Regions from separate parts of the Brenneria goodwinii genome, predicted to be linked through region 3. Evidence: predicted binding sites of a transcription regulator. Region 3 holds the regulator's gene; each other region holds the start of a gene.

Region 1 (7,443 bases), 1.3 Mb from region 3:
CTGCGGTACATCCAGCAACCGGCTTTCGGTACGGGTGCCGGTAACGGTTTTATGCGGTTGATAGCCGGTTTCTTCGGCTGATGTCGTTCCCGCCGTCGCCGTAACCTCCAGCGTATCCTCCTGGGGGTTGGTCGCCGCCTGAATACTGAAAGGCAGCAGGACCAACAACGGCCAGCCGTTACGTAGTGTTTTGTTATTCATGTGCAAGTTGACTCCAATAAGTCCCTGAAAAATCAATAGGCAAGAAGTTCTGGTAAAGTTTTTGTAGTGTGAGTTGCGGATCGATATCGCTGAAGAGATCGGGGTAGAGCGCTTTGGCAAACATCTCCACCATCACCACGTGGTAAGGGCTGAGGTAAAAGTTGTGCCACATACTCCAGGCCCGGCCGCTTTTTACCGCCTGAAGATGAGACAGAATGGGATCCTGATGTATCAGTTTGCTGAAGCTATCCCGCGCCTGCTGCGGATCGACCAACGGGCCGAGCATCAGGCTGGAAAAGCGTTTTCCTTCCGGTCCGGCCATGCCGGTGGCGATATAAACATCGGGATTGGCCGCCAGCACCCGCTCGGGGCTGAGTTCGCCATACACGCTGCTGATAGTCCCGGCGGCAATATTTTCACCGCCGGCAAAGGTCAGCAGGTCGCCCAGATTCCCGCCGACGGCGGTGGTACAGCAGGTATCGCGGCGGCCAAGGTGCAGGTGCAGCATTACCGTGGTTTTTTTGCCGTGATATTGCGCGATGCGTTGACGAATCACCTCCATATGTTGCTGATAAAATTCGCTGAACGCCGCGGCCCGCTGCGGCTGATTCAGCACGTCTCCCAGCAGCCGGATGCTGGGTAAGGTGTTATGGAGCAAATCGACGCGTAAATCGACATAGATCACCGGCACGCCGGCGCGGGTCAGCGTCTGTTGCAGTTGGTCGTCATCGGCGGAGCCTTTTGCCAGACGCGGCATAATCACCAAATCGGGTTTTAACGGCAGCAGCATTTCCGCATTCATGCTATGCAGATTGCCGTTGCCTAATTGCGGAATTTGACTGATTGACGGAAATTTTTCTGTATAGCGTTGCCAGCTTTGCGCATCGTAACGCGCCATATCCCCCGGCCAGCCGACGATATGTCTTGTCGGATTTCCCGGTTCAAGCAGCGCCAGCGTATAGAGCATACGGCTTTCGCCAAGGACAATTCGTTGTGGATGGTCTGGGATTTCTACCTGTCGGCCGAGAATATCAGTAACGCTTTTGGCCAAAGAGAACGGGCTAAGAAGTAATAAAACAACGGATATGAGAATACGCATGACTAATTCTGCAAGAAAAACGATAGCAAAAGATAATCATTGTTATTCTTGTTTTCAACCGAAGATGAGTGAGGATTATTTACCCTGGCGCCGGATACCGTTATAGATCTTAAATTTACTGGTAATTAAATAAATAATTAAAGTAAAAACCGACGGGAAGTGGCGTATCTCGCTAAAATCGAAGTCGGTACGGCAACGCTGTTATTAGTTGAAGCGGCAGGGTTATCGGAACGGATTCAGAGGGGTTGTTGATAGCGGGTGATATTGCTCAAGGTTGTCAGCGATGTTATGCATATCCCGGATGTCGTCATCACAATCCGGGATGGTTATCGTGAATACGAATGAAGGTTATTCTGCGGCATATCCTTGAGGAGGAATACGCACGCCATCCAGCCAGGCTTCATTTTCCCGCATTTTTAAGCGGCCGGAAAGGAACCAACTGACCACCAGGGGATAAATGGTGTGCTCTTGTACATGAACGCGTTGTTTCAGGCTTTCTTCGGTGTCATTGGTGAATACCGGTACTTTGGCCTGCAGGATCAACGGGCCGCCATCCAGTTCGTCCGTCACAAAATGTACGGATGTGCCATGCACGCCGTCGCCGTTGCTCAATGCCTGGCTATGGGTGTGCAATCCAGGGTATTTGGGCAACAGGGACGGGTGGATATTGAGCATCTTACCGGAGAACTGCGCCACAAACTCAGGGCTGAGAATTCGCATATATCCCGCCAGAACAATGAGCGCCGGTTCATACTGTTCGATTTCCTGCGCCAGCGCCGCATCATAAGCGGCGCGGTCGGCGAAATCCTCCGGGTTAATGACATGGGCCGGTATCTCCGCCTCTTGCGCGCGCTGTAAACCGTAGGCTTCAGGATTGTTGCTAAAGACCGCTGCTATCTCACCGTTAATACGGCCGCGCTTGCAGGCGTCTATCAATGCCTGCAAGTTGCTTCCTTGACCCGATATCAGGATAACAAAGTTTTTCATTAGCTAATGACCACTGCGTCTCCGGCGTCAGTTTGGTTAATCACGCCGATTTTCCATGCGGTTTCGCCACTGCTGTTTAACAATGCGATGGCTTCGTCTGCCTGTTCGGCTGGCAGTGCGACAATCATACCAACGCCGCAGTTGAATGTGCGATACATTTCGCGCCGGCTGACGTTGCCCGCCTGTTGCAGCCAGTTGAATACCGCCGGCCACTGCCAGCTTGATTCATCAATCGTTGCCTGCATGCCTTCCGGCAGTACGCGCGGAATGTTTTCCCAGAAGCCGCCGCCCGTCAGATGGCAAATAGCGTGCACGTCAATTTTTTCAATCAGCGACAGAATCGATTTAACGTAGATTTTTGTCGGCGCCAGCAGATGGTCGGCCAACGGCTTGCCTTCCAGTGCGACCTGAGCCGGATCGGTCTTGCTGACTTCCAGAATTTTGCGCACCAGCGAATAGCCGTTTGAGTGCGGGCCGCTGGCGGCCAGGGCAACCAGCACGTCGCCCGCCTGTACCTTACTGCCGTCGATGATTTCAGATTTTTCAACCACGCCGACGCAGAAGCCGGCAACGTCATAATCTTCGCCGTGATACATGCCCGGCATTTCCGCCGTTTCGCCGCCAACCAGCGCGCAGCCTGATTGTTTACAGCCTTCGGCGATGCCTGCGATTACGCTGGCGGCCGTATCAACATCCAGTTTTCCGGTGGCGTAGTAATCCAGGAAGAATAAGGGTTCGGCCCCTTGCACGACCAGATCGTTGACGCACATGGCGACCAGATCGATGCCAATGGTGTCATGCCGTTTGAGATCCATAGCCAGACGCAGCTTGGTGCCGACTCCGTCAGTGCCGGAAACCAGAATGGGTTCACGGTATTTTTGCGGTAAGGCGCATAAGGCGCCGAAACCACCCAGACCACCCATAACTTCAGGGCGGCGGGTTTGTTTCACTACACCTTTGATACGGTCTACCAATGCATTACCCGCATCAATATCCACGCCTGCGTCTTTATAGCTGAGAGAGGTTTTGTCGGTCACTACGGAGTCCCCACGGAGGTTACAATTTGTGGTTAAAAACAGTGTCGGTTAAAAAATGGAGCGCGCTAATTCTAACAGCGCGAGCAAACGTTTGCGAGCGATGAGTCACCGGGTTTCCATTTTTCCTTATCCCGCGCAATTTCCCTTATCGGTTGATCTGGATCAGGCTTAACCGTATGTTACTCGTTCAAAAAAGCGGTATAATCCGGCGATTTTTTTATGGCTAGCGTCCAGCCGCCGCCCTGCGGGCCGTCACGTTGTGACGTTAAAAACGCTCGTGGTGTTTTTACGGCAGGCTACCCCGCCGGCTGCCCTGCGAGCCTCCGCAAGCGGAGTTTAAAAACGCGCCAGGCGTTTTTTTGACCGTCCACTGTCTAGGGAGAATACTGATGAAGATCGTCGAGGTGAAACACCCGCTCGTCAAACATAAACTTGGTCTGATGCGTGAGAACGATATTAGTACCAAGCGTTTTCGTGAGCTGGCTTCCGAAGTGGGAAGTTTATTGACCTATGAGGCAACCGCCGGTTTAGAGACGGAGAAAGTCACCATTGAAGGCTGGTGCGGTCCGGTTGAAGTCGATCAAATCAAAGGCAAAAAAATTACCGTTGTGCCTATTCTGCGCGCGGGATTAGGGATGATGGAAGGCGTGCTGGAAAATGTTCCCAGCGCCCGTATCAGCGTGGTTGGCATCTATCGTAACGAAGAAACGCTGGAGCCGGTGCCGTATTTCCAAAAGCTCGTTTCTAATATTAATGAACGTATGGCGCTGGTGGTTGACCCGATGCTGGCAACCGGCGGCTCGATGATCGCCACTATCGATCTGCTGAAAAAAGCAGGCTGTCAGAGCATCAAGGTGTTGGTCCTGGTTGCCGCGCCGGAAGGGATTGCCGCGCTGGAGAAAGCGCATCCGGATATCGAGCTCTACACCGCGGCGATTGATAAAGGTCTTAATGAGCATGGCTATATCATGCCGGGCCTGGGCGACGCGGGCGATAAAATATTTGGTACTAAATAACAGGTAAGCCGGCTTAATCAGTCGGCTTTTTTATGGCGGCCATTCCTGCCCGCCACTCTTGGGGCCGCCGCTTGCGGCGTTTTCGGCGGCGGTCCACAGCCATAACAGCATCTTCCTGCCTGAAATATGCGCTTTGGGCGAGTTGGGTGCGGCTGTAATAACAGGTGCGGACATCATGCCGCACACGATAAATAGCCATTTTACCGAGGATACAAAGATGACTCGTCGCGCCATCGGGGTAAGTGAACGTCCCCCCTTGCTGCAAACCATTCCGCTGAGTTTCCAACATCTGTTTGCGATGTTCGGCGCCACCGTGCTGGTCCCTATTCTGTTCAAAATTAACCCGGCTACCGTGTTGTTATTCAACGGCATTGGCACTTTGCTCTATTTATTTATCTGTAAAGGCAAGATCCCTGCCTATCTGGGATCCAGTTTTGCGTTTATTTCGCCGGTGTTGCTGCTGTTGCCTCTGGGGTACGAGGTGGCGCTGGGCGGATTTATTGTCTGCGGCTTCCTGTTCTGTCTGGTGGCGCTGATCGTCAAGAAAGCGGGAACGGGATGGCTGGACGTGATATTCCCGCCCGCGGCGATGGGGGCGATTGTTGCCGTTATCGGCCTGGAACTGGCCGGCGTGGCGGCGGGGATGGCCGGTTTGCTGCCTGCCGACGGCGCCTCTGTCGATACGTCGGCGGTGACGATTTCACTGGTGACGCTGGCGGTAACGATTTTGGGCTCGGTGCTATTTCGTGGCTTTCTGGCGATTATCCCGATTCTTATCGGGGTTTTGGCCGGTTATGCGCTGTCATTCGCCATGGGCGCCGTGGATCTGACGCCTATCGCGCAGGCGCACTGGTTTGCGTTGCCGACATTTTATACCCCGCGTTTTGAATGGTTCGCCATTCTGACCATTCTGCCGGCGGTGCTGGTGGTGATCGCCGAACATGTCGGGCATCTGGTCGTTACCGCTAATATCGTAAAGAAAGATTTGATGCGTGATCCGGGGCTGCATCGTTCCCTGTTCGCCAACGGTGTTTCCACCATGCTGTCGGGTTTCTTCGGCTCCACACCGAACACCACCTACGGTGAAAATATCGGCGTACTGGCGATTACCAAGGTATACAGCACCTGGGTGATCGGCGGCGCGGCGGTCCTCGCCATTCTGTTGTCCTGCGTCGGTAAGCTGGCGGCCGCTATTCAGGCCATTCCGGTTCCGGTTATGGGCGGCGTATCGCTGTTGCTGTATGGGGTGATTGGCGCGTCCGGCATCCGTGTTCTGATTGAGTCCAAAGTGGATTACAACAAGGCGCAAAACCTGATTTTGACCTCCGTTATCCTGATTATTGGCGTCAGCGGCGCGAAGGTGCATCTGGGCGCGGCCGAACTGAAAGGGATGGCGCTGGCGACGGTGGTGGGGATCGGCATGAGCCTGCTGTTTAAGGTGATTAGCCTGTTCCGCGCTGAAGAAGTGATTCTTGATGCGCCCGAGACAGAAGAGTCCGCCCGGCGCTGAGGCCGGCTATTGGCAACGGGCTCAACAGAGCCCGGTTTCTGTGATAGACTCAATCCGTTTCCCTGCCTGTCTTGCTTGAGGTTATTCTGAACACGCCGGCACAGCTTTCATTGCCACTTTATTTACCGGATGACGAAACGTTTTCCAGTTTCTATCCGGGAGAAAACGCATCGCTTCTCGCCGCTATTACCGCGGCTCTGCGTCAGGAACACGGAAGCTATATTTACTTCTGGTCGCGGGAAGGGGGCGGGCGTAGTCACCTGCTACATGCGGCATGCGCTGATTTATCCCATCATGGTCAGGCGGTCGGTTATGTCCCGCTCGATAAACGCGCCTATTTCGTCCCGGAAGTGCTGGATGGTATGGAGCAACTGGCGCTGGTGTGTATTGATAACATTGAATCCATCGCGGGTGACGAAGCCTGGGAAATGGCGATGTTTAATCTGTATAACCGCATTCAGGAAACCGGACGCACCCGTTTGCTGATCACCGGCGATCGTCCTCCCCGTCAGCTCAATCTGCGTTTGCCCGATCTCTCTTCCCGGCTGGACTGGGGGCAGATTTATAAACTTCAGCCGTTGTCGGATGAAGAAAAGGGCGAGGCATTGCAACTGCGGGCGAAACTGCGCGGGTTCGAATTACCGGAGGACGTCAGCCGTTTTCTGCTCAAACGTCTGGATCGTGAAATGCGTACCCTATTCATGACGCTGGATCAGCTCGATCACGCCTCCATCACCGCCCAGCGCAAGCTGACCATTCCCTTCGTAAAAGAGATCCTCGGGCTGTAGTCGCAGGCGCTTGCCCTGTTACAGAATCTGCAACACCTGTTCCGGCGGACGGCCGATACGCGCCTGTTGACCGGCCACCACGATGGGGCGTTCAATCAATTTGGGATGGTCGACCATCGCCTGAATAAGCTGCGCCTCGGTCAGTGTTTCATCCGCCAGATTGAGCTCTCGGTAAATCTCTTCCTTGCGGCGCATCAGATCGCGCGCGCTGCTCAGCCCTAGCTGATGAATCAAGCGGGTCAGGGTATCGGCATCGGGCGGCGTTTCCAGATACAGCACCACCTGGGGCGTAACGCCGTGCTGTTTCAGCAGCGCCAATGTTTCCCGGCTTTTTGAACAGCGCGGATTGTGGTAAATCGTGACATTCTTGGTCATCAGGGGCTTCCTTTATTCCATCAGGATTTCTGATACTGACGAAAACGTTGTTGAAGCTGGCGTAGCTGGTCGATACGGGCGTCGTAGCGCGCCTGTTCCAAACTGCCAAGTTTTACCAGCGAACTGGCGTTGCTCAGTAACCGGATCGATTGATCGAGATTTCCGGTCAGTGCCAGGCTTTCCGCCCGGGCGGATAATTCTTCCGCGCGAGCGCCTTGCGCGGCGGAAGCCTGCGCCAGCAAATCCCAACCGTTGGGGTCGTCAGGGTGGGCGTAGGTGTAGCGGTAGAGGATTTTGCTCGCGGCGGCAGGCTGTTTCCCCTCGACATAGGCGTTTGCCAAATTGAGCTGAAGCACGGGGTTGGTTTGTAAGCCCGATGCTTTCTCCAGCCGTGCGATAGCCTGTGCCGCGCGATTTTGTCCTAAATCGA
Region 2 (7,443 bases), 2.5 Mb from region 3:
CAATGGCTTCCAGCACCGTTTCCAGCGCGGTGAAGTAACCGATAGTGTAGTCGGTGCCCGCAACATCGTTGTCAATCGTGCCGGGTAAACCGATACAAGGGAACCCCATCTCCGTCAAGCGCTTAGCCCCCATATAGGAACCATCGCCGCCGATAACCACCAGAGCATCAAGCCCCTGCGCTTTCATGTTCTGGATGGCGACTTCGCGCACTTCCGCTTCGCGAAATTCAGGAAAACGAGCCGAACCCAGGAAAGTACCGCCACGGTTGATCATGTCGGATACGCTGTAGCGATCCAACTGCGCCATCCGATTCTCATACAACCCCAGATAGCCATCATAAATGCCGAAAACTTCCAACCCTTCCGTCAGCGCAGTACGTACCACACCACGAATTGCCGCATTCATGCCGGGTGCATCGCCACCACTCGTCAATACTCCGATTCTTTTAATCATGACAACCTCTGGACTTGTAGATGTAAATTCGCAGGATTCTTCTATCAAAAATTGACTGCCGTTTGTTTTACCGTTCGTCTTTCAGGCGCCGGCGGTATGGCCGCGGACTGAAATCTACTGGTTAGTATCGACAGGATCCCTCTAATTTTTAATAAAGGCATATTATAACAAATACCCACTGCTGAATTGATTCAGGTCAGACTAAATTGCGCAATAATTTTTATCGTCGGCCGGGTCGAGATAAAACGGCTAAAACCACGCCATGCAAACGCCAACCTATTCATTCAACATTCCCCGCAGCGCTTCCGGCACCGCCGAGACCGGATCCTGATGGATAAGAATATCGGAATCTGGAAATTTTTTGAGTAATGCTTGTTCAATATCATCGGCAATCTGATGCGACTGTACCAGGGGCAGCGCGTCATCCATCTCCAGATGAAGTTGAATAAACCGGGTCGGTCCTGATCGGCGGGTGCGTAAATCGTGCGCGCCTTTGATACCCGGCCACCCCGAAATAATGTTGACGATAGCCTTGCGTTCTTCATCCGGCAACGCGCGATCCAGCAGAGACTGCACGGCTTCGTATCCCATACGCAATGCACTGTACAGAATATAAACACCGATGCCCAGCGCAAACAAGGCATCCGCACGAGTCACCCCGTACCAGCTTAAGACTAATGCAACCAGAATCGCCCCATTCATCAGAAGATCTGACTGATAATGCAGCATATCCGCCCGTACGGCCTGGCTATATGTATGTTTCACCACCCAGCGTTGAAACGTCACCAGCAACAGGGTGGCCAGTAAAGCAATAACCGTCACCCAGATCCCCACCTCCGGCGCATTCAGCGTCTGAGGTGTCATCATATGCTGTAACCCGGTTAAAATAAGAAACAACGCCGAGCCTGAAATAAACATACTCTGGGCCAGAGCGGCCAGCGATTCAGCCTTCCCATGCCCAAAAGCATGTTTGGTGTCCGCGGGCTGTAGCGAATAGCGCACCACCAGAAGATTCACCAGCGATGCGGCGATGTCGACCAGAGAGTCCACCAAGGATGCCAGCAGGCTCACCGAACCGGTGTACCACCAGGCAAACAGTTTCATAATAAACAGCAGAAGCGCTACGATCGTCGCGCTAACCGCCGCCATGGTGACAAGACGCGTATATTGTGCGTTCATAACGCTCCTAATGTTAGCCCAAAACAATCCATTGTTTAGAGTTACTCATTCATCGCAGTGTTATTTAAATCCTGAGCATAGCGTCTGAAAATAAAAATACACCATCCCAGCGCAATCACGCCTAATGCCGCACCGATAAAACCGATATCCGACAGGCTCATGTGCGTAATAACCTTATTACCCAACAGCGCGCCGCCGCCGATACCGATATTGTAAATACCGGAAAGCAGGGACATCGCGACGTCGGTTGCATCGGGCGCCAGCGTCATGACTTTGACCTGCGTACCCAGCCCTATCGCCATAATCGAAGCTCCCCAGACGCAACAAAGCAACGACAGGGATATTTGATTGAAAGAAGACGGCAACAGCAACAGCAGGCACAGGGGCAACAGCGCTATGGACACGGTCAAAAAGCCCGCGGGATACTTACTGCTATACTGGCTGAATAGTATGCTGCCGATGATCCCGGCTCCGCCGAACAGCAGCAGCAGCGCGGTAATAAAGTCTCCGCTCATCATCGCCACGTCCTGAACAAAAGGTTCGATGTAGCTGTAGGCCGTAAAATGCGCGGTAATAACCACTACCGTTAAACCATAAACACAAAGCAGAGCAGGACGTTTAAACAATTCAGGCAGGCTCTTAAACGATCCGGCATGGCTGCTAGGCAACAGAGGCAGCTGTTTCATCATGACCAGCATAATTATGCAGGCCAAAAGACCGATAATCGAAAACGTGATACGCCATCCTAGATACTGGCCGATCAAGCGGCCCAAAGGCAGCCCCAGCACCATCGCCAGCGCGGTTCCCGTAGCCAGCAAACTCAACGCCTGCGCCTTCTTGCCCGCCGGCGCCAGACGAACGGCCAAAGATGCCGTGATCGACCAAAAAATCGCGTGAGACAGGGCGACGCCGATGCGGGCGATCACCAACACGCCAAAATTCCATGCCACGCCGGATAACAGATTGCTGACGGCAAACAGGATAAACACCTTAATCAACAGGCTTTTACGCTCCATCTTACTGGTAAGCAACATACAAGGCAGCGACATAGCCCCCACCACCCAGGCGTAAATGGTGATGATCAGTCCTACCTGGGCAGCGCTCATGGAAAAGCTGACTGCGATATCGGATAAAAGCGCAACGGGGACAAATTCGGCGGTGTTGAAAATGAAAGCTGCCAGAGCAAGGGTGATAACACGCAACCATGCAGTCGATCGGGGAGAACGAGTCATATATTGATATCAAAAGTTAAAATGATGGAAAAATGCGAAAATCAACTCTACTAGGAGGGGATTACGCGAGGCATCAATACTGCCGGGAGAGTATAGCGCTGAGATGTCAAATCTGTAATCAAGATCCCATTTTTTTCTAACTTACAAATAACCTCCCGAACGTGATATCAGCGCACGGGAAGTTTTATGCTCTGACGGACTATTTCAGCTTCAGCGTACTAATAATATTTTCCGCTTCGCTCTGGGCCTGCTGCTGGTTATCCGCCGGCAGCGTAATTTGCAACGTCAACAGACGCTCGTCCACCTTACCAAGCACAATGGATGAGTAGGCTTGCTGCCCGCTGCTGGTAATAATGCTATCCAACTGCTGCAATTTCTGTCCATCCACATCGATGGTTTTGTTGGTCACCACCTGAAGATTGGCGTCACGCGTGCGCTGCTGATCTTCCAGACGCTGCGCCAACACGGATAACGATTCCGTGGTGTTATCCCCCAGAATCACGATCACCGCTTTTTGCCCGTTTTCGTTAGCGTAAATGTGCATATTGTTGGCCTGAGTACCCAGTTTACCGCTTTGGTCACGCATATCCGCAGGCAGGGTAAAGGCGATTTTGCCGGACATCAGTTCAATAGCCACGCCCGCTGAGGCCTCAGCCGCCGGTTTATCCTGTGCTGGAGTCGTCGCGCTATCTTCCGTTTTGCCGTCACAGGCGGCAAGCATGACAACCAACAGACTCATTCCGAGGTATTTCACTACATTCGGCATTAGGGGTTCCCTTTCTTTTTTGAAGCAGATGAAGATATTATCGCACGCTATTCTACAAGTAAAAACAAGCGGTTTGTTGTCACAAACCATAAATCCAGGCGTGTAGCGCAGCAGCATTTTGCCGCCGAATTCGGGCGGCGAAACAGGGCCTAGCGGCGGTTTTCAGCGGATAGATACGGCATATCGGGCTGTTGCTCGCTCAAGCGCTTCAACACCATGTTCAGCATCACGCCATACATCGGCAAGAAGAAGAGCATGCTTATCAATAGTTTAAAAGTATAGTCCACCATGGCTATTTCAACCCAATTGGCGGACATAAAAGGATCGGTGCTGCGATAAAACGCAATAAAGAAAAAGGCCAGCGTATCGCTGAGATTTCCAAACAGCGTCGAAACGGTAGGCGCGACCCACCAGGCGTTACGCTGTCGCAGGCGGTTAAAGACATGAACATCCAGAATCTGCCCCAATACATACGCCATAAAGCTGGCGCTGGCGATGCGGGCAACCACGATATTGACCTGTCCCAATGCGCTGAACGACTGCCATTGCCCCTGATAGAACAGGACGGACACCAGATAAGAAACCAACAGCGCGGGCACCATAACGGTCAAAATAATGCGGCGGGCCAACGGCGCGCCGAAAATCCGCACGGTCAGATCGGTAGCCAGAAAAATAAACGGAAAGGTAAAAGCGCCCCAGGTGGTATGAAAACCGAAAATCGACACCGGAAGCTGTACCAGATAATTACTGGATGTAATGATCAGGATATGAAATAGCGAAAGCCATACCAGCGCCGTCAGCCGCTGTTGGGGGGTAAATCGAAACATAATATGTGACCTTTTTGGTTATTGGGGTGAGGGAACCCAAGAAACATCTTGCCTGACATAGCCGCACGTTTGGTGCATGCGCGGCGCATGATACGCATTTATCCCGACAATGCAATGGCTGTTTTTTAGGCAAACGTTGTCGTCGCTTGCGCCTATAAATCCCCAGCGTAAACTAAGGGAGCTTTTTATTACTCCCTAATCACAGAGAACGTTGATGACCGATCCTTTTGCCAATCCCGATAAAACCCTTGATGCGCAGGGACTACGTTGCCCCGAACCCGTGATGATGGTGCGCAAGACGGTACGCCAAATGGAACCCGGACAGACCTTGTTGATTCTGGCTGACGATCCCGCGACAACCCGTGATATTCCCGGATTTTGCCGTTATATGGATCATCACCTGCTGGCGCAGGTGACCGAGCAACTCCCCTATCGTTATTTACTGCGTAAAGGCGGCTAATGCCGGCGAAGGGGAGGATTGAGCTCAGAACCAGAGGCTTCGTCAACGCTCGGCCGACTAGCTACTCATCCCGTTTTTTAAGCAACCGCAGGGCGTTGGCGGTGACCAGCGCCGTGGCGCCGGAATCCGCCAGTACCGCCAGCCACAGGCCGGTAATGCCCATTACGCTGGTGATCAGAAACAGCGCCTTCAGCCCCAGCGCAATGGTGATATTCTGACGGATATTGCGCTGTGTGGCGCGCGACAGCCGGATCATCATCGCCAATCCGTTCAGACGACTGTGGGTTAACGCGGCATCCGCGGTTTCCAGCGCCACATCCGTTCCATTGCCCATCGCAATACCGATGGTCGCCGCCTTCATCGCCGGAGCATCATTAATACCGTCGCCCACCATCGCCGTGGGTTGCCGCCGATTAAGCTCGCTGAGCGCCGTTACTTTATCCGCAGGCAGCAAACCGGCCTGGTAATCAATCCCCAACTCGCCCGCTATCGCCGCCGCGGCGCGGGGATTGTCTCCCGTCAGCATTACGCAGCGTATATTCATGGTCTGTAATGCATCCAGCGCGCTTCTGGCATCGTTGCGCAGCGTGTCGCGCAGGGCCAGCAGCCCCATCACGCGGCTGTCTTCATGCACAATCACTACCGTTTTCCCTTCGCTTTCCAACACCCCGACACGTTGTCGCCAGTCGTCATCCAGCGTATCCGCGGGCAGCTTGGCCGGAGAGCTGGCTTGAAGGCGCTTGCCGGCGATCGTCCCCTCTACGCCGATCCCCGCCAGCGTTCGGCGATTGTCCGCAACGGGCAAAAACGCACTCACTTCTTTCGCGCGTTGCACGATGGCTTTAGCCAGCGGATGGGATGAACCGGACTCTATGGCGGCGGTACGCGTCAACAGCGCGGTTTCGCTAATGCCGGCCGCCGGTAAAATATCCGTAACCTGCGGTTTCCCCTCGGTTAAAGTACCGGTTTTATCAAAGGCCACGGCGCGCACGCTCCCCAGCGATTCCAGCGCGGCCCCGCCTTTAATCAGCGCCCCCTGACGGGTAGCCGCCGCAAGGCCGGACGTAATCGCCGCCGGGGTGGAAATCACCAGCGCGCAGGGACAGCCGATCAGCAATAGCGTCAATCCGCGATAAGTCCATTCCTGCCAGGGCTGGGCCAACAACAAAGGCGGGATCAGCATCACCAGTAAAGACAACAGCATAATGGCGGGCGTGTAGTAGCGGCTGAAGCGATCGAGGAAACGCTCGATCGGCGCGCGGCGTTCTTCCGCTTCCTCTATCAATTGCAGAATGCGATCAATGGCGCTATTCCCCGGCTGCGACACCACGCGTAACTGTACTACCCGGTCAACGCACAGACAGCCCGCCGCCACCTTATCACCCGCGCCCCGTTCAACCGGCACCGATTCTCCGGTCAACGCGCTTTCATCGAAACTGGCGTCAGCGGACAACAGCTCGGCATCGGCCGGCAAACGGCCGCCGGGCGCGACCTCAATCACATCGCCGGGAGATAAATCGGCAACCGGCACGCTGAGACGCCGACCATTGCGGATTACCGTCGCCTCTTCAGGCAGCAGCGACATCAGCGCGGCAACACCCCGCCGGGCACGGCTGGACGCATAAGACTCCAACTGTTCGCCCAGCATAAAAAGCAGCAGGACCACGGCGGCTTCCGTGGTGGCGCCAATCAGCAGCGCCCCGATAGAGGCCACGCTCATCAATGTTTCAATCGCGAAGGGCGTGCCGGAGCGAATAAGCCGAACCGCTTTTTTCACAACAGGAATGAGCCCCACCATGGTGGTGGCGATAAAAGCGATTTGTCCGCCGGACTCACTCACCAGTGAGAGACCCCAGCTTACCGCCGCCAACAAGGTAAAAAGAATCAAGAAACCATATTCATGGATAAAACGACGAGAATCAGGAGAAAGTGGCGCTTGTGGGGCGAGATCCCGCAGGGTAAAACCGACCTGTTGAACCGCGTATAGCACCTGTGGGCGAACATCGCTGCGGGCATCGACAACCAGCTTTTCAGTGGCGAACAGCACTTTGGCCTGTTCTATCCCGGTAAGATTTCTTACTGCATTTTCAACTTTACGTGCACAGTTGGGACAATCCATCCCACTGATTTTCCAGCTAAAACGACGGCATAACGCCGGTCGGTCGCCGTCGGGATCGTCGGAATCGGCATTATCGCCGCTCTCCGCTTGATTTTGATCCGGCTCCCTGCCGGTATTGGCAATGGCGCTCGGCGCATGTTTCACGGCGCAACAGCTTTTTTCAGCACGTGATGAATGACGGGCATGTTCATGGCTGCAGGCTGATTTTACAATGCCGTGATGATGCTGATGAGAATGCATAGCTTCCTCCTGTATGGGTGATAATAATTCTCATCAGAAACTTTACACCGTCATTTCAGGCCAATCCAGCATTTCACATACCGGGCCGCTACTAAAAATACAACGAACGAACGATTAAGAAATGCCCGCCGAAATAGCACGCCGCCACAATGGCCTGATGAGCGCG
Region 3 (7,443 bases):
CGGCCCCATGCGCGGGACAATATAATCGGTTAATGCCAGCAGGTAGCCGCTGGGAAGTCCCAGTATCCAATAAGCGACGAAGGTAATATAGAAGATTGAGCGGGTATCTTTATAACCACGCAGTACGCCGCTGCCGATGGTTTGTATGGCATCGGAGATTTGGTACACAGCAGCCAGCAACATTAACTGTGACGCCATCGCCACGACGGCCGGATCCTTGTTGTAGAGCAGGGCGATGGGTTCGCGTAGCTGGATGGTGAAAATAGCAGTGCAGAATGCTATTACCACGCCGCTGACTATTCCCGTATAGGCGGCGACGCGCGCGTTGTCCACTGAGCCTTCCCCCAGACGGTGGCCGACCCGTATGGTGGTTGCAATACCCACGGAAAGCGGCAGCACGAACATCAGCGAACTAAAGTTAAGCGCAATCTGATGGCCGGCGACATCAACCACGCCAAGCGGCAGCACCAGTAACGCCACGACGGCAAACAGCGTCACCTCAAAAAGCAGCGCCAGCGCTACCGGCAGGCCGAGGCCGAACAAACGCTTCAACGCCGGCCAATCCGGTTTGAATCCGGCCTGCTGCGGTTTGATGTCCCGCCGCCAGGCGGCGCGTTTGCTATAGGTCGCCAGCAGCAAGAACATAGCCCAATAAACCGAGGCGGTCGCAACGCCGCAGCCAACCCCGCCCAACTCAGGCAGGCCGAACTTGCCGTGGATAAAGATGTAGTTGATCGGAATGTTAATCAGTAAACCGATGAAACCGATGATCATCCCCGGCTTGGTTTTCGACAATCCTTCGCACTGGCCGCGTAACACCTGATAGAACAGATACCCCGGTACACCCCAAAGAAGCGCGTGCAAATAGCCAATGGCCTTTTCGACCAGGGCAGGCGAGTCATCATTCATCAGACGGATAATATGCCCGCCCTGATACAGCGCCAGCATCGTCACCAGGGAAACCACCAAAGCCAGAAAGAAAGACTGCTGCACCTGATGCGCGATACGATCGCGGCGTCCTGCGCCATTTAACTGGGCGACGACCGGGACAAGCGCCAGCAGCAAGCCATGGCCAAAAAGAATGGCGGGTAGCCAGATTGAAGTGCCGATAGCGACGGCTGCCATATCCGTAGCGCTATATGCGCCGGCCATGATGGTATCAACCACCCCCATGGACGTTTGAGACACTTGCGCAATAATGACGGGGATAGCGAGCGCTAATAATTTTCGCGCTTCTGACAGATACTTTTGCACAAACACCTACCTTGGATTGACTAAATAGGATAGCCAGGGAATTAAACAGGATAAACGCAAGCTATTGTAACGACTTGTTAGCAGTAAATCAGCCTGTGGAAAGGTAAAGCAAACGCAGTTGAGTCGTTGTAGGATATTGACGATAAAATATCCTGTTTTGATGATAAAAATTAGAAAGCGCTAACTATAAATCAGTTTTAGATAAAGTTCGAAATAAATAGAACTGTCGCAGAAATAAATACCGCCATTTGTTTCCGCGATTAAATTATCGCCACAAGTTTTATTAATCAGGTTTTTGCCGAGGCGCGTTTCCGCAATCAGGTTTGGTTTTCATCTAAATATGGGGCACACTGCATGATACAGCAATGAGTCGTGATCTTATCGCTTAGCACTCATTTCATTTACGTCATTCTTTGAGAGGCGAGCCGCATGTTTACCGGTATTGTTCAAGGCACTGCGCCGGTGGTGTCTATTGATGAAAAAGTAAATTTTCGCACCCACGTTGTTCAATTGCCGCCAGAGTTATTGCCGGGATTAGTGCCAGGCGCTTCGGTGGCCAATAATGGCTGTTGCCTGACGGTAACGTCAGTAGATGGCGATCGCGTCAGTTTTGACCTGATGAAAGAAACGCTTCGGTTGACCAATTTGGGGGATATCACCGAGGGCGATTGCGTGAACCTTGAGCGGGCGGCGAAGTTTGGCGATGAGATTGGCGGGCATGTTATGTCCGGTCATATTATCTGCACGGCGGAAGTGGTAAAGATTCTGGTTTCAGAAAATAATCACCAGATCTGGTTCCGTCTGTCGGATGAGTCTTTGATGAAGTATGTATTACATAAAGGGTTTATCGGGATCGATGGCATTAGCCTGACAATCGGTGAAGTCACCCGTAGCCGCTTCTGCGTGCATCTGATCCCCGAGACGTTAAATCGTACCACGTTGGGGCAGAAGAAGCTGGGGCAGCGGGTGAATATCGAAATCGATCCGCAGACTCAGGCCGTGGTGGATACGGTGGAGCGGGTATTAGCCAGCCAGCAGGTTAACGGTTCGGACAGCGAAGAATAACCGGTTAAAAACCGCCCGGGAAAGATTCCCGGGCGGTCTGATATCAAAAAACGATTAGCGTGGAACGCGTAATCCCCCTTCGATACCATCCTTACTGAATAGGACTTGCCATAGCTGGATATTCCTGGCTCGGAAAGCGCCGGCGCAGGCATTAAGGTAGTAGCTGAACATACGGCGGAAACGCGCGGAGTAGCGATCGGAAAGCTCCGGCCAATGCTGCTGAAAACGTTCGTACCATGCCATCAGGGTGCGATCGTAGTCGGCGCCAAAATTGTGCCAGTCCTCCATCACCATATAAGGCTCGCTGGCGTGAGCGATGTGCAGGACGGAGGGAACGCAACCGTTAGGGAAAATGTATTTGTTGATCCAGGGATCAACTTCGGAGTCGGTTTTTTGCGCGCCGATGGTATGCAATAAAAATAATCCGTCTGGCTTAAGGTTCTTATTTACGATGCGGAAATAGGTATCGTAATTTTTCGGCCCGACATGTTCGAACATCCCGACGGAAACAATCCGATCAAATTGTAAATCCAGATCGCGGTAGTCCTGCAGTAATATGGTGACATCCAGATCCTTGCAGCGTTGCTGTGCTAATTTTTGCTGCTCTTTGGAAATCGTCACACCGCTGACGGATACGCCGTAATGGCGAGCGGCGAATTCAGCCAATCCGCCCCAGCCGCAGCCAATATCCAGCAGTTTCATTCCGGGTTTCAACTGGAGTTTTTCGCAGATCATCTGCAGTTTGTCTTCCTGCGCCTGCTCCAGGGTGGATGCCTGTTTCCAATAACCGCAAGAGTATTGCATGTAGGGATCCAGCATCAGTGAAAATAGGTCGTTGCCTAGATCATAGTGCTCTTTGCCGACAATCCAGGCTCGTCTTTTGGATTGCAGGTTAATTAGCCTTGCGGCGATAACGCGCGCAATGTCTTTCAAGTGATGAGGAACTTTTTTATCCAGACCGGCTCGTAATATGCGATGAAAAAACATATCCAGCTTTTCGCATTCCCACCAGCCATCCATGTAACTTTCACCTAATCCCAATGAGCCTTCACGCAATACGCGTTTAAAAAAATCAGGGTTTTTAACCTTAATATCAAAAGGGCGCGAACCGTTGATTTTGATATCGGCCATGTCCAGCATTTCGCGGACAATTTGAAACCAGGAGCTGGCGTGACTCCCCAGGTCTTCTACATCCTCTACACATGATGAACTCATAATTTCTCCCTACCTTGCTGCTTAAGGTGAAAACTGCAAGGAAAGCATAGACAATTTTTTACCCATTAACGGTATCGGTGGGTATAACCCATCGTCTACCCTCTGAATGACAAGAGGAAAATGAAGAGAAAAAAGCCGGTACGCAAATACGTAGGGGCACTCATCCTTAAAATAAACACGCACGTCCCGTATGCGTTTAACACTAAAGGATAGTGATAAATATGGTTGTTGTCGTTTAAAGCCGTAAATTAGTTTATGACTGCTTCAGCCTGGGTACAAGTATAAATTGGCTGAAGCAGCATTAGAGATATGTTGGTTTCTGCGGGGTATAAGCGCTGCGGGTATTTAGGAATAACGCCGGTAATCGCGAAATGGGCCGTCGGCAACGGAGCGGCGCTCAATCAGAGTAGGGTGCACCTCAATGACCTGCGCGTCTTCACGTTTACTGGTGATACGGTCCAGCAGCATCGCCAGGGCCGATTGACCCAGACGCTCTTTGGGCTGGTGGATGGTGGTCAGCGCGGGAGTGAAGAACCGGGCATGACGAACATTGTCATATCCGATTACCGAGATATCTTGGGGAACGCGCAGTCCCAGCTCATCCGCGGCGCAAATCGCGCCCATGGCCATAATATCCCCACCGCAAAAAACCGCCGTAGGCCGGTGTTTCTGCGCCAGAATTTGCTGCATCGCTTTGTAGCCGGATTCAGGCTCAAAATCTCCCCGAACGACCCATTCGTCATGGATTTGAATATCGGCATCGCTCAGCGCTTTTAGAAAGCCAAGATAGCGCCCGCTGCCGGTATTTCGCTCCAGTATGCCGTGGATGACGCCGATATCCCGGTGACCGCGTTCGATAAGGTAACGGCCCGCCATATAACCGCCTTCAAAGGCGTTATCAATGATGGTGTCGGTAAAATCGCTGTGCGCCTGTCCCCAATCCATAACCACCATGGGAATGCTGCGATAGTCTTCCAGCATAGCGAGCAATTGGGGAGGATATTCCGCACACATCACCAGCAGCCCATCGACACGCTTTTGCGCCAGCATGGAAAGGCAGGCGCGTTGTTTATCGATATCGTTATGCGAATTGCACAAAATCAGCGTGTAACCCTTGGCGTAGCAACTATTTTCAACGGCTTCGATGATTTCAGCGAAGTAGGGCGCTTCACTGGACGTTGCCAGCAGGCCAATGGATTTGGTGTGATTCACTTTGAGGCTGCGGGCGACGGCGCTGGGTGAATAGTGTAACTCTTTAATGGCCGCCTTTACGGCAGCCTTGGTTTCTTCGGCGACGAAACGTGTTTTGTTGATCACGTGTGATACGGTTGTGGTCGAAACGCCAGCACGTTTTGCCACATCTTTGATCGTTGCCATGTAAAAATGACTCCTAACCGACTCGTTGCAGTCGTAAGTATATTGTTAATCGTTTGCCTACGTTTAAAGTTCTCTTTCTATGTAAAAAAACAGAATTTCAGAAGGAGAATGCCGAATGTTATACCTAAAGGGACAAGGCTGACTTTTTTCGACCAATACGCAGCGTGGCATCAAACAGCGGATTTTGTCCGATTTGACACGAAAGTGGAAGCGGTAATTTATACTATTAGTGATACAGCGGTATGCGTTTTTGCCGCCGGACTATGGAAGAATTGCTACAGTTATACAGTATATTGTTTTAGCCCAGCGTATGCTTGGGATTACAAAGACGGTTGCTGTTTTTTCTGATAACGCGAGTGCACAAAGGAAACGCTTATGGATACTGACCTGAAGTTGTCGCTGTTCGCCACTGTTGGTGCGTTGGTAATGATTATTGTGTTTAGCTTTGTGGCGGTAATGAATTAATCGGCGTTGAACCGCTCGACGGTTTACGTCATCACCTGTTCGGGCGCGTTTAAACGCGCCCGAATCGCTTATACGGGTTTCAGCGAATAGTTTGCGGGGTAACGACGCGGCGCGCGCCGACGTAATGATCCTGCCAATAATCTTCACTCAGTTTGCTGATGCGAATATCCGAGCCTGTTCGCGGCGACTGAATAAATTTGCCGTCACCCAGATAAACGCCTACATGGTCGGCGGCGCCGCGGTTGTTGATGCGGAAAAACACCAAATCTCCGCTTTCCAATTCACTCTTCTTAATCGGCGCGGCGTCGCGCAGATGATACATTTCGTTGGCGGTGCGGGGGATGGAAATTTTCACCACGTCTTTGTAGGCGTAATAAACCAAGCCGCTGCAGTCAAATCCGGTGAAGGGCGATGAGCCTCCCCAGTGATAAGGTTTGCCCACTTGGCCCATCAGTTTATTCATCGCCGTCAATTTGGCATGCTGATAACGTTTTTTGTGCGCTTCGCTCAGCGTTAAGCCTTTTTCTGCTTCGCCTTTCAGACCCGGTTTGGCTTTGGTATGTACGGCAGCCTGTCTGGAATCATTTTCTGCATGTCGCTTGATTAGATTCCGCTTAACTAACGCCGGCGTGCTGCTCTTGGTTCTCGATAGCGCGGGTTCTGGCTTACGCTTAGCGACGTGGAGTATTTTAATTTTAGTGGGGGAGTTCGTTTTGTTGGCCGCTGTTTGTTTGTTTTTTACCGGTGTCGGCGATTTTGAGGGACTCTTCTTCGTTTGCTTGGTTTTTTTATGATTTCCATCAGGTACGCTATTCACACTGGCCTTTCGTGGCGATAAATTCGGCGTGTGAGGCGCCGCCTGCGCTAGATTCAGGAATAGGTTACTGAAAAATAATATGAAGAGAGTAGTAAATAAACGCATGATTCCTGTGATCGAACATCGTCATTAAATCACTAAGTGCGCACAGTATTCCCGAAAACGGCATTATAAAAAAGTGGGTTCGGCCTCTTTATTCATACAAAATAGTGAAAAAAAGTTAATGGCGATTTTTTTACGGCGAGCCATCCTGGACCGCCTGCCTTACGGATTATCTCTGGTGCGACGTCAAAAAACGTCTCCCGACAATTTTCGCTGGATTTCCCAGCGGTTTTTGTTGTGAGTTTAATCAACCATAATCTATGGTAGGGTGAAATTATATCCACACAAAAAATGGCGTTTTTTTGTGGCCGCCGCCCTCGCTACAATGTAATGGAGTGGATAGCGCTGTAATGGCACATCTGATAGATGCTCATGGTTAATGAACATGACGTTAGCCATCCTATAGGTTTGAGGAAGCAAGAGAATGACGACAACGACAATTGAAAAAATTCAGCGCCAGATCGCTGAAAACCCGATTCTGCTGTATATGAAAGGTTCACCTAAATTGCCAAGCTGCGGGTTTTCCGCACAGGCAGTACAGGCGTTGTCTGCTTGTGGCGAACGTTTTGCCTATGTCGATATCCTACAGAATCCGGATATCCGCGCCGAGTTGCCTAAGTATGCCAACTGGCCGACGTTCCCCCAACTGTGGGTCGATGGCGAGCTGGTCGGCGGCTGCGACATCGTCATTGAAATGTATCAGCGCGGCGAATTGCAGCAACTGATCAAAGAAACGGCGGAAAAATATAAATCCCAGCAGGAAGACCAGAAATAAGCAGGGGAATGCATTTGCATACAGGCAGGTAATTAACTGTTTCTGCAAAATAAAAGAGGGTGGCGTAAGTCACCCTCTCTCTTTTTAGCCCGATTTACCCTGCGGCAGATGTTTTTTCTGATTGATTTTCATCAATGGCGATCGGCCATCCGCCCATCCGTTTCCAGCGGTTAACCAGCTCGCAAAATAGCAGCGCGGTCTGCTTGGTATCGTAAAGCGCGGAGTGCGCCTGACTGGAGTCAAAATCGATACCGGCCGTGATACAGGCTTTCGCCAGCACGGTCTGACCCAGAACCAGCCCGCTCAGGGCTGCGGTATCAAACGTGGCGAAAGGATGGAAAGGATTACGTTTTAAGCTGCAGCGTTCGGCCGC
Region 4 (7,443 bases), 1.7 Mb from region 3:
CTGCGGATTCCAGGCGCTTTCCTGACGGGCTATCGCCATCGCATAACTCTGGCTAATACCTTTATCCTGCGTGGCGCGCAGGAATTCGTCGTTCCAGGCCAAGGGGAAACGCTCCTCTAAATGATCCCACAGCTTGGCGACGATGGTCGCCTGAACGCTTAAATCCGGCCAGCGCTGTTCAAACGCATAGCGGGCCAGAGCCTCCTGCTGCGGCGCGCTGCTGTTGGCTACCAGCCCAACCCATTCTCTGAGCGCCAGATTGTCCATCTGCCAGAACATCAGCTCCTGAACTCGCGCGATTTCCGGCAGTTGCGATAACGCGCGATCCGGCCTGACGGCGCGCTTTATCATGATTGGATAGGGTTGGTTCAGCTTTTGTGCCGCCACCATGGGATAAAAGCCGCGTTCAGACATCAATTCGCGCAGCAACGCCTCGCCTTCCTGGCGTTTGCCCTGATCCAGCAGCAACATGGCCCGCCAATAGCGCCACTCATCTTTCTGCTGAACGTCTGTCGGCAATCGCGCCATCCAGGTCGTCAACTCCTGTCGATCCCCCTTACCCAGCGCCATTCTCACCCGCCGCTCCAACAAGGTTGTCGAGGTGCTGCGCTGCGCCACGTTATCACGCCATATCGCCTGTTCCGGCGTAGCATCGTTGCCCATCAGACGCCAGGCGATGACTTCCTCCATCGTTTGTCGTTCCGTCGCGCTCATTTTTTGCAAACGCGCCACCACAGGCAGCATGGAACGGGCATTATCAACGTCCTGACGGGCCACGCGGCTAAAGGCCGCCAGCGTCACCTTGCGGGTAAAATCGGTCGGCCCTATCGTACGAGCGAAACTTTCGAGCGTTTCCGGATTGTTTTGCAAATTCACCAACGCATCGCTGATAGTTTTGTAATCGTCGGGAAGCTGCTTGACCAGATAAGCCACCAATCCGCTATTGCCCTCGTTGATGGCCAGGCGGATCCGCTCCAATGTCGTCAACGGCGTCTGTTCGCCCGCCTGTTTCCAGACAGTAAAAAGTTTGTCGCAGGCGGCCGGCAGTGAACGTCCCGTCAGCCAGATATTCCGGGTCGCTTCCCAGACCTCTTGACGCTGTCCGGTCACCCATTGCGCGTAATAAAAATTACAGCGCGCCGTTACCGGCTTCGGCGGCTGCGGGCTGAAAGCCAATAATCCCGACCAATCCTGACGACGCGCCAGCTCGTTGACAAAACTGGTATTCAGATTTTGCGCCGGCGGCAAGGTAGGGTGCGTTGCAATAAACTGTTTAACCTGCGAAGCGCTGACCTGACTCAGATCCTGCGTCAGCGAACGGTACTCAAGATAAGGGTAAAGCGGATAGTTACGCAGCGTCGGCATAATCTGCGCCACTGCATCCAACTGATTATTATCCCATGCCTGCTTAACCTGCTGATAGCGCTGACGCTGTTCGTCCAGAGAATCCGCCAATACATGGCTTGAAGCTCCCACCAAACATACTGCCGCAATGACGTACCACCAATGACCCGCTTTGACCATAACCCGCGTTAACCTCGTCCGTTATCGATGCAGATATCATACAATCTAAAATTTCAATATACCCAATAGGTTTCGCGTTGCAGGAAGGCGGCAAGAGAAAGATGAAGGGTATACCACAAAACCGCTCGTGCAACACATCAGGCAAGCTCATCATGAACTTGTTTACTGGCGTTAAGTGTGGCACATCACATAAGACTACGACACGCCAATCGGAAGAGAATGCCAAACCAAACTCACTTTTTTTATGTCAGCGCCCTTTTTCGCATACGGGCAACAGCAAATAGCCGGATGGCTGGGATCAAACACGGAAACCAGCTACACTCCGGGATCAGAATGATCGATCCGCTGTTTTCCCTCAGCGGCAATAAGCCCAACGTGCCTACCACCGCGTGGCGCATAAACGATTATGTCAATAACAACACAGACTGAAAGAGGCGAAGTCGCAACGTGGCTCAATATGTTTACACCATGCATCGCGTCGGCAAAATTGTTCCGCCGAAGCGTCACATTTTAAAAAACATCTCCCTCAGCTTTTTCCCCGGCGCCAAGATTGGCGTACTGGGCCTGAACGGAGCCGGTAAATCCACCCTGCTGCGCATCATGGCCGGCATTGATAAAGACATTGAAGGCGAAGCCCGCCCGCAGCCGGGCATCAAAATCGGCTACCTGCCGCAGGAACCCCAACTGAAGCCGGAGCACACCGTCCGCGAATCAGTTGAAGAAGCGGTGGCCGAAGTCGTCACGGCGCTGAAACGGCTTGACGAAGTGTATGCGCTTTACGCCGAACCCGATGCCGATTTCGACAAACTGGCCGCCGAGCAGGGCAAACTGGAAGAGATCATCCAGGCCCATGACGGCCATAACCTGAACAACCAGCTGGAGCGCGCGGCGGACGCCCTGCGCCTACCGGATTGGGATGCCAAGGTCGCCACCCTCTCCGGCGGTGAACGTCGCCGCGTCGCACTGTGCCGTCTGCTGTTGGAAAAACCGGACATGTTGCTGCTTGATGAACCAACCAACCACCTGGATGCCGAATCCGTGGCCTGGCTGGAACGTTTCCTGCACGATTTCGAAGGCACCGTGGTCGCCATCACCCACGACCGTTATTTCCTTGATAACGTGGCGGGCTGGATCCTGGAACTGGACCGTGGCGAAGGCATTCCCTGGGAAGGCAACTATTCTTCCTGGCTGGAGCAGAAAGATCAGCGCCTGGCGCAGGAAGCCTCTGCCGAAGCGGCGCGCCGTAAATCCATCGAGAAAGAGCTGGAGTGGGTTCGTCAGGGGACCAAAGGCCGTCAGTCCAAAGGCAAGGCGCGTCTGGCCCGCTTTGAAGAGCTTAACAACACGGAATACCAGAAACGCAACGAAACCAACGAACTGTTTATTCCGCCCGGTCCGCGCCTCGGCGATAAGGTCATTGAAGTCGCTAACCTGAGCAAATCCTATGGCGATCGCCAGTTGATCGACGGCCTGTCCTTCTCCGTACCGAAAGGGGCGATTGTCGGGATCATCGGCCCGAACGGCGCGGGTAAATCAACCCTGTTCCGTATGATGTCCGGTCAGGAACAGCCCGATTCAGGCACCATCACGCTGGGCGATACCGTGCAGTTGGCCTCCGTCGATCAGTTCCGCGACAGTATGGACAACAGCAAAACCGTGTGGGAAGAGGTGTCCGGCGGGCAGGATATCATGCGTATCGGCAACACCGAGATGCCAAGCCGCGCCTATGTGGGCCGTTTCAACTTCAAAGGGGTCGATCAAGGCAAACGCGTGGGCGAACTGTCCGGCGGCGAGCGTGGCCGTCTGCATCTGGCTAAGCTGCTGCAAGTGGGAGGCAACGTTCTGCTGCTTGATGAACCGACCAACGACCTGGATATCGAAACGCTGCGCGCCCTGGAAAACGCCCTGCTGGAGTTCCCCGGCTGCGCCATGGTCATTTCCCATGACCGCTGGTTCCTGGACCGCATCGCCACCCACATTCTGGATTACCAGGATGAGGGCAAAGTGGAATTCTTTGAAGGCAACTTCACCGAGTACGAAGAGTACAAAAAACGGACGCTCGGTGCCGACGCGCTTGAACCGCATCGCATCAAATACAAAAAGATGTCCAAGTAACGCCGAACGGGCCCGCCAACGCGGGCCGATTCACATGTCCGGGCCAGGTCGATATCAGTCCGAAAACCAGCTCAATCACCTCGCCAACCACGACTGTTTATCTTATCAATCCCATGACGCCGTTCTACACTGTGTACAAGAAAGAAGACATCTACGGCAATAAACAACAAGAGGCGCCAACATGACCGTTCATGCAATAGCTGTTGATCCCCAACATCCTGAAAATTTCATCAGCATCACGCCGGAGATCCCTGAGCCAGGTGAATATGATCTTCTGGTTGAGGTGAAGGCCGTTTCCGTTAACCCGGTAGATACCAAAGTACACGCCGGCCTGTGCAAAAATGGTTTACATCAGCCGCGCATCCTCGGCTGGGACGCCAGCGGCGTAGTGCTGAAAACCGGCAGCGCCGTCAGCAATTTCAACGTGGGCGACGAAGTATGGTATGCCGGCGACATTACCCGCCCCGGCAGTAATAGCACGCAGCAGTTGATCGACGCCCGCATCGTGGCGCATAAGCCATCATCGCTGGATTGGCCGCAGGCAGCGGCATTGCCGCTCACCTCGCTTACCGCGTGGGAAGGTCTGTTTGAGCATTTGAAAATCCAGCAGGCCGATAGCGAAAAAACACTGCTGATCATCGGCGGGGCCGGCGGCGTCGGTTCACTGGCGATTTCGCTGGCCGCCTTGCGCAGCCCGGTAAAAATCATTGCCACCGCATCGCAGCCCGATTCGGCGCAATGGTGCCGTCAGCGGGGCGCGCACCTGGTCGTGGATTACCGTAATCTGGTTGAAGCGCTGAAAAAAGAAGGTATCAGCCAGGTGGATTACATTTTCTGCCTGAATGATACCGACGGTCATTGGGAGGCAATCAGCAAGCTGATCGCCCCGCTGGGACACGTTTGCACTATCGTGGAAAATCAGCATCCGCTCGATCAAGATACCCTGAAGCTTAAAAGCGCCGCCCTACATTGGGAGTTTATGTTTACCCGCAGTATGTTTACCACGCCCGATATCGCTCAGCAGGGTAAAATTCTGCAGCAGGTCGCGCAGTTGGTCGATGCGGGAGAGTTACAGGGAACGGCGAGTGAAATCTTGCAGGGACTGAGCGTCGAGACGCTACGGCAGGCTCATCATAAAGTGCTGGCAGGCCACATGCGCGGCAAGGTGGTTATCGCTTTCTGATGGAAAACACCAGCCCCGAACAGGGGCTGGTTAACGCGATATCAGTACAACAAGCGGGCACGGATGGTGCCTGGGATCGCCTTCATCAGTTGCAGCGCCGTATGCGCGCCGTCAGTTTCAACATCAATAACCACATAACCAATCTCAGCGGACGTCTGCAGATACTGCGCCGCAATATTGATACCCTGTTCGGCAAAAATGTGGTTAATCTGAGTCAATACGCCCGGACGGTTTTCGTGAATGTGCAGCAGGCGGCTGGCACGTTCACTATGGGTCGGCAGCGAAACTTCGGGGAAGTTGACCGCAGACAACGTGGAACCATTGTCCGAGTATTTAACCAGTTTCCCGGCGACTTCATCACCGATATTTTCCTGAGCTTCCTGCGTTGACCCACCGATATGCGGCGTCAAAAGCACGTTATCAAATTCGCATAGCGGAGACTGGAACGGCTCGCTGTTGGATGCCGGCTCTTTGGGGAAAACGTCAATCGCCGCGCCGACGATATGTTTGCTGGACAGCGCATCGCACAGCGCGGGAATATCCACCACCGTACCGCGTGACGCGTTGATCAGGATTGAACCCGGCTTCATCAGCGCCAGCTCTTCCGCGCCCATCATATTCTGGGTGTTATCCGTTTCCGGAACATGCAGGCTGACCACATCACTCATGTTCAACAGATCGGAAAGATGACGAACCTGTTGCGCATTTCCCAGCGGCAGCTTGCTTTCGATATCGTAGAAATAAACGTGCATCCCCACGCTTTCAGCCAGGATGCCCAACTGAGTACCGATATGGCCGTAACCAATGATGCCCAGCTTCTTGCCGCGAGCCTCATAGGAACCGGCGGCCAGTTTGTTCCAAACGCCGCGGTGCGCCCTGGCATTCGCAGCCGGAATACCGCGCAGCATAAGCAGCATTTCACCGAGCACCATTTCGGCTACGGAACGAGTGTTGGAAAAAGGCGCATTGAATACCGGAATACCGCGTTTTGTCGCGGACGGTAACTCAACCTGATTCGTACCGATACAAAAACAACCGACCGCAATCAACTTTTCAGCGGCGGCAAAAACTTCTTCTGTCAGATGTGTACGAGAACGAATACCAATGAAATGGGCATCACGGATGGATTCTTTCAACGCTTCCGGTTCCAATGCGCCTTTATGGTATTCAATATTGGTGTAACCGGCGGCACGCAGATTGTCCAACGCGCTCTGATGCACACCTTCAACTAACAGAAACTTAATTTTATCTTTTTCTAGTGATACCTTTGCCATTTCCCGACCTTATTTTCAGACTTCAGATACGACCGTTTGCTAAACAGTCTCTGTCAACATAACAAAAATTACGCGGTCAGCAATACAAACGATTGCCTACCCCATATTGCGCGTTAGCGACGCACGCAAAATTTCTGGCAAAAAATGTTGCCAAACAGACCCATCGCCATATTGACGATATAAAAAATAAGAAAAAGTGATATTAAGTACCAAAAATGAGCTGTTAACAGTTCAAGGAATTTTACACGAAAAATTTTCAGGCGCGGCAATCGGCGCGCGCCCGGGACTAACGATAACCTTACTTGACCGTTTTCACGCCTTCCGGCGTTCCCACCAGCGCGACATCCGCGCCGCGGTTGGCAAACAGCCCTACGGTCACGACACCGGCAATGCCATTGATATGGTTCTCGACGGCTACCGCATCCATAATGTTCAAATTGTGGACATCGAGAATAATATTGCCGTTATCAGTGATTACCCCCTGGCGATATTCCGGTTGTCCGCCCATTTTCGCCAGCTCGCGGGCAACGTAAGATCGGGCCATCGGAATAACCTCAACCGGCAGCGGAAACCTGCCCAGCACATCAACCTGTTTTGACGCATCAACAATGCAAATGAATTGACGGGCGATGGCGGCAATGATTTTTTCACGGGTCAGCGCCGCGCCGCCGCCTTTTATCATTTGCATATGCCCGTTTATTTCATCCGCGCCATCGACATAAACATCCAGCGAGTCCACCTCGTTGCAGTCAAAAACCGCGATGCCCAGGCTTTTCAGTTTTGCCGTAGAGGCATCGGAACTGGATACCGCACCTTGAATCTGGTGCTTGATCGAACCCAGCGCATCGATAAAATGAGCGGCTGTCGAGCCAGTCCCTACCCCAACAATGGTATCGGGACGAACATAGTCAAGCGCCGCCCAGCCAACTGCTTTCTTCAGTTCATCTTGTGTCATAGTCTGTTCCAGCCGGTAGATACGAAAGAACGAAAATATGAGGATATTATATACCCAATAGGCGCTAGCGCCCATTGTTACGCGGCGGCCGGGACGCCACTTTCATTCCAGCGCGGTCAGCGCGGCGATAAGATGGGCATGGCCCTGGTTATTGATGGCGGGGAAGTGTTGTAAAAAGGCACGGCGGCATGATCCATGCCGTTCGTTCAGGGAGCAAAATAGCGGGTGTTATGGGTCAGTAAGAATGAAAAAGAGAAATAAGGGAATTGGCGGAATTTTTCGGGAACTCGCGGGATCCGGTAAGCCGCTTGGCTCAAGGGGTTAACGAAAACATAGCCCGATTATAGCGGGAAAAATCAGGGAAAAGAGAAAATGAGAAAAAAATGCGGAGC

The links. Region 3 encodes PurR, which represses purine synthesis genes. Its sites were predicted from a motif close to CANGCAAACGTTTGCNTG; they were not measured.
Region 1: purM (phosphoribosylformylglycinamidine cyclo-ligase) is a predicted target of PurR. The motif match lies at 3,405-3,422, and genes of this name have one in related genera.
Region 2: tusA (sulfurtransferase TusA) is a predicted target of PurR. The motif match lies at 4,585-4,602, and genes of this name have one in related genera.
Region 4: serA (phosphoglycerate dehydrogenase) is a predicted target of PurR. The motif match lies at 6,178-6,195, and genes of this name have one in related genera.

What each region holds. Positions count from the first base shown of each region.
Region 1 is NZ_CP014137.1:2,809,235-2,816,677, reverse strand. Features, by position in the region: gene ACN28R_RS12655 (TonB-dependent siderophore receptor) at 1-201, opposite strand, end outside; gene ACN28R_RS12650 (ABC transporter substrate-binding protein) at 194-1,300, opposite strand; gene purN (phosphoribosylglycinamide formyltransferase) at 1,649-2,287, opposite strand; gene purM (phosphoribosylformylglycinamidine cyclo-ligase) at 2,287-3,324, opposite strand; gene upp (uracil phosphoribosyltransferase) at 3,714-4,340, shown strand; gene uraA (uracil permease) at 4,558-5,850, shown strand; gene hda (DnaA inactivator Hda) at 5,922-6,638, shown strand; gene arsC (arsenate reductase (glutaredoxin)) at 6,657-7,013, opposite strand; gene bepA (beta-barrel assembly-enhancing protease) at 7,034-7,443, opposite strand, start outside.
Region 2 is NZ_CP014137.1:3,990,999-3,998,441, forward strand. Features, by position in the region: gene pfkA (6-phosphofructokinase) at 1-454, opposite strand, end outside; gene fieF (CDF family cation-efflux transporter FieF) at 731-1,633, opposite strand; gene ACN28R_RS17760 (sugar transporter) at 1,675-2,865, opposite strand; gene ACN28R_RS17765 (DcrB family lipoprotein) at 3,065-3,631, opposite strand; gene ACN28R_RS17770 (7-cyano-7-deazaguanine/7-aminomethyl-7-deazaguanine transporter) at 3,781-4,458, opposite strand; gene tusA (sulfurtransferase TusA) at 4,673-4,918, shown strand; gene ACN28R_RS17780 (zinc/cadmium/mercury/lead-transporting ATPase) at 4,980-7,277, opposite strand; gene ACN28R_RS17785 (lysoplasmalogenase) at 7,369-7,443, opposite strand, start outside.
Region 3 is NZ_CP014137.1:1,459,862-1,467,304, forward strand. Features, by position in the region: gene ACN28R_RS06590 (MATE family efflux transporter) at 1-1,254, opposite strand, end outside; gene ACN28R_RS06595 (riboflavin synthase) at 1,684-2,319, shown strand; gene cfa (cyclopropane fatty acyl phospholipid synthase) at 2,374-3,534, opposite strand; gene purR (HTH-type transcriptional repressor PurR) at 3,880-4,911, opposite strand; gene cydH (cytochrome bd-I oxidase subunit CydH) at 5,287-5,376, shown strand; gene ACN28R_RS06615 (C40 family peptidase) at 5,456-6,298, opposite strand; gene grxD (monothiol glutaredoxin 4) at 6,720-7,070, shown strand; gene rnt (ribonuclease T) at 7,165-7,443, opposite strand, start outside.
Region 4 is NZ_CP014137.1:5,099,267-5,106,709, reverse strand. Features, by position in the region: gene sltY (murein transglycosylase) at 1-1,524, opposite strand, end outside; gene ettA (energy-dependent translational throttle protein EttA) at 1,972-3,639, shown strand; gene ACN28R_RS22675 (zinc-binding alcohol dehydrogenase family protein) at 3,821-4,822, shown strand; gene serA (phosphoglycerate dehydrogenase) at 4,864-6,096, opposite strand; gene rpiA (ribose-5-phosphate isomerase RpiA) at 6,395-7,051, opposite strand.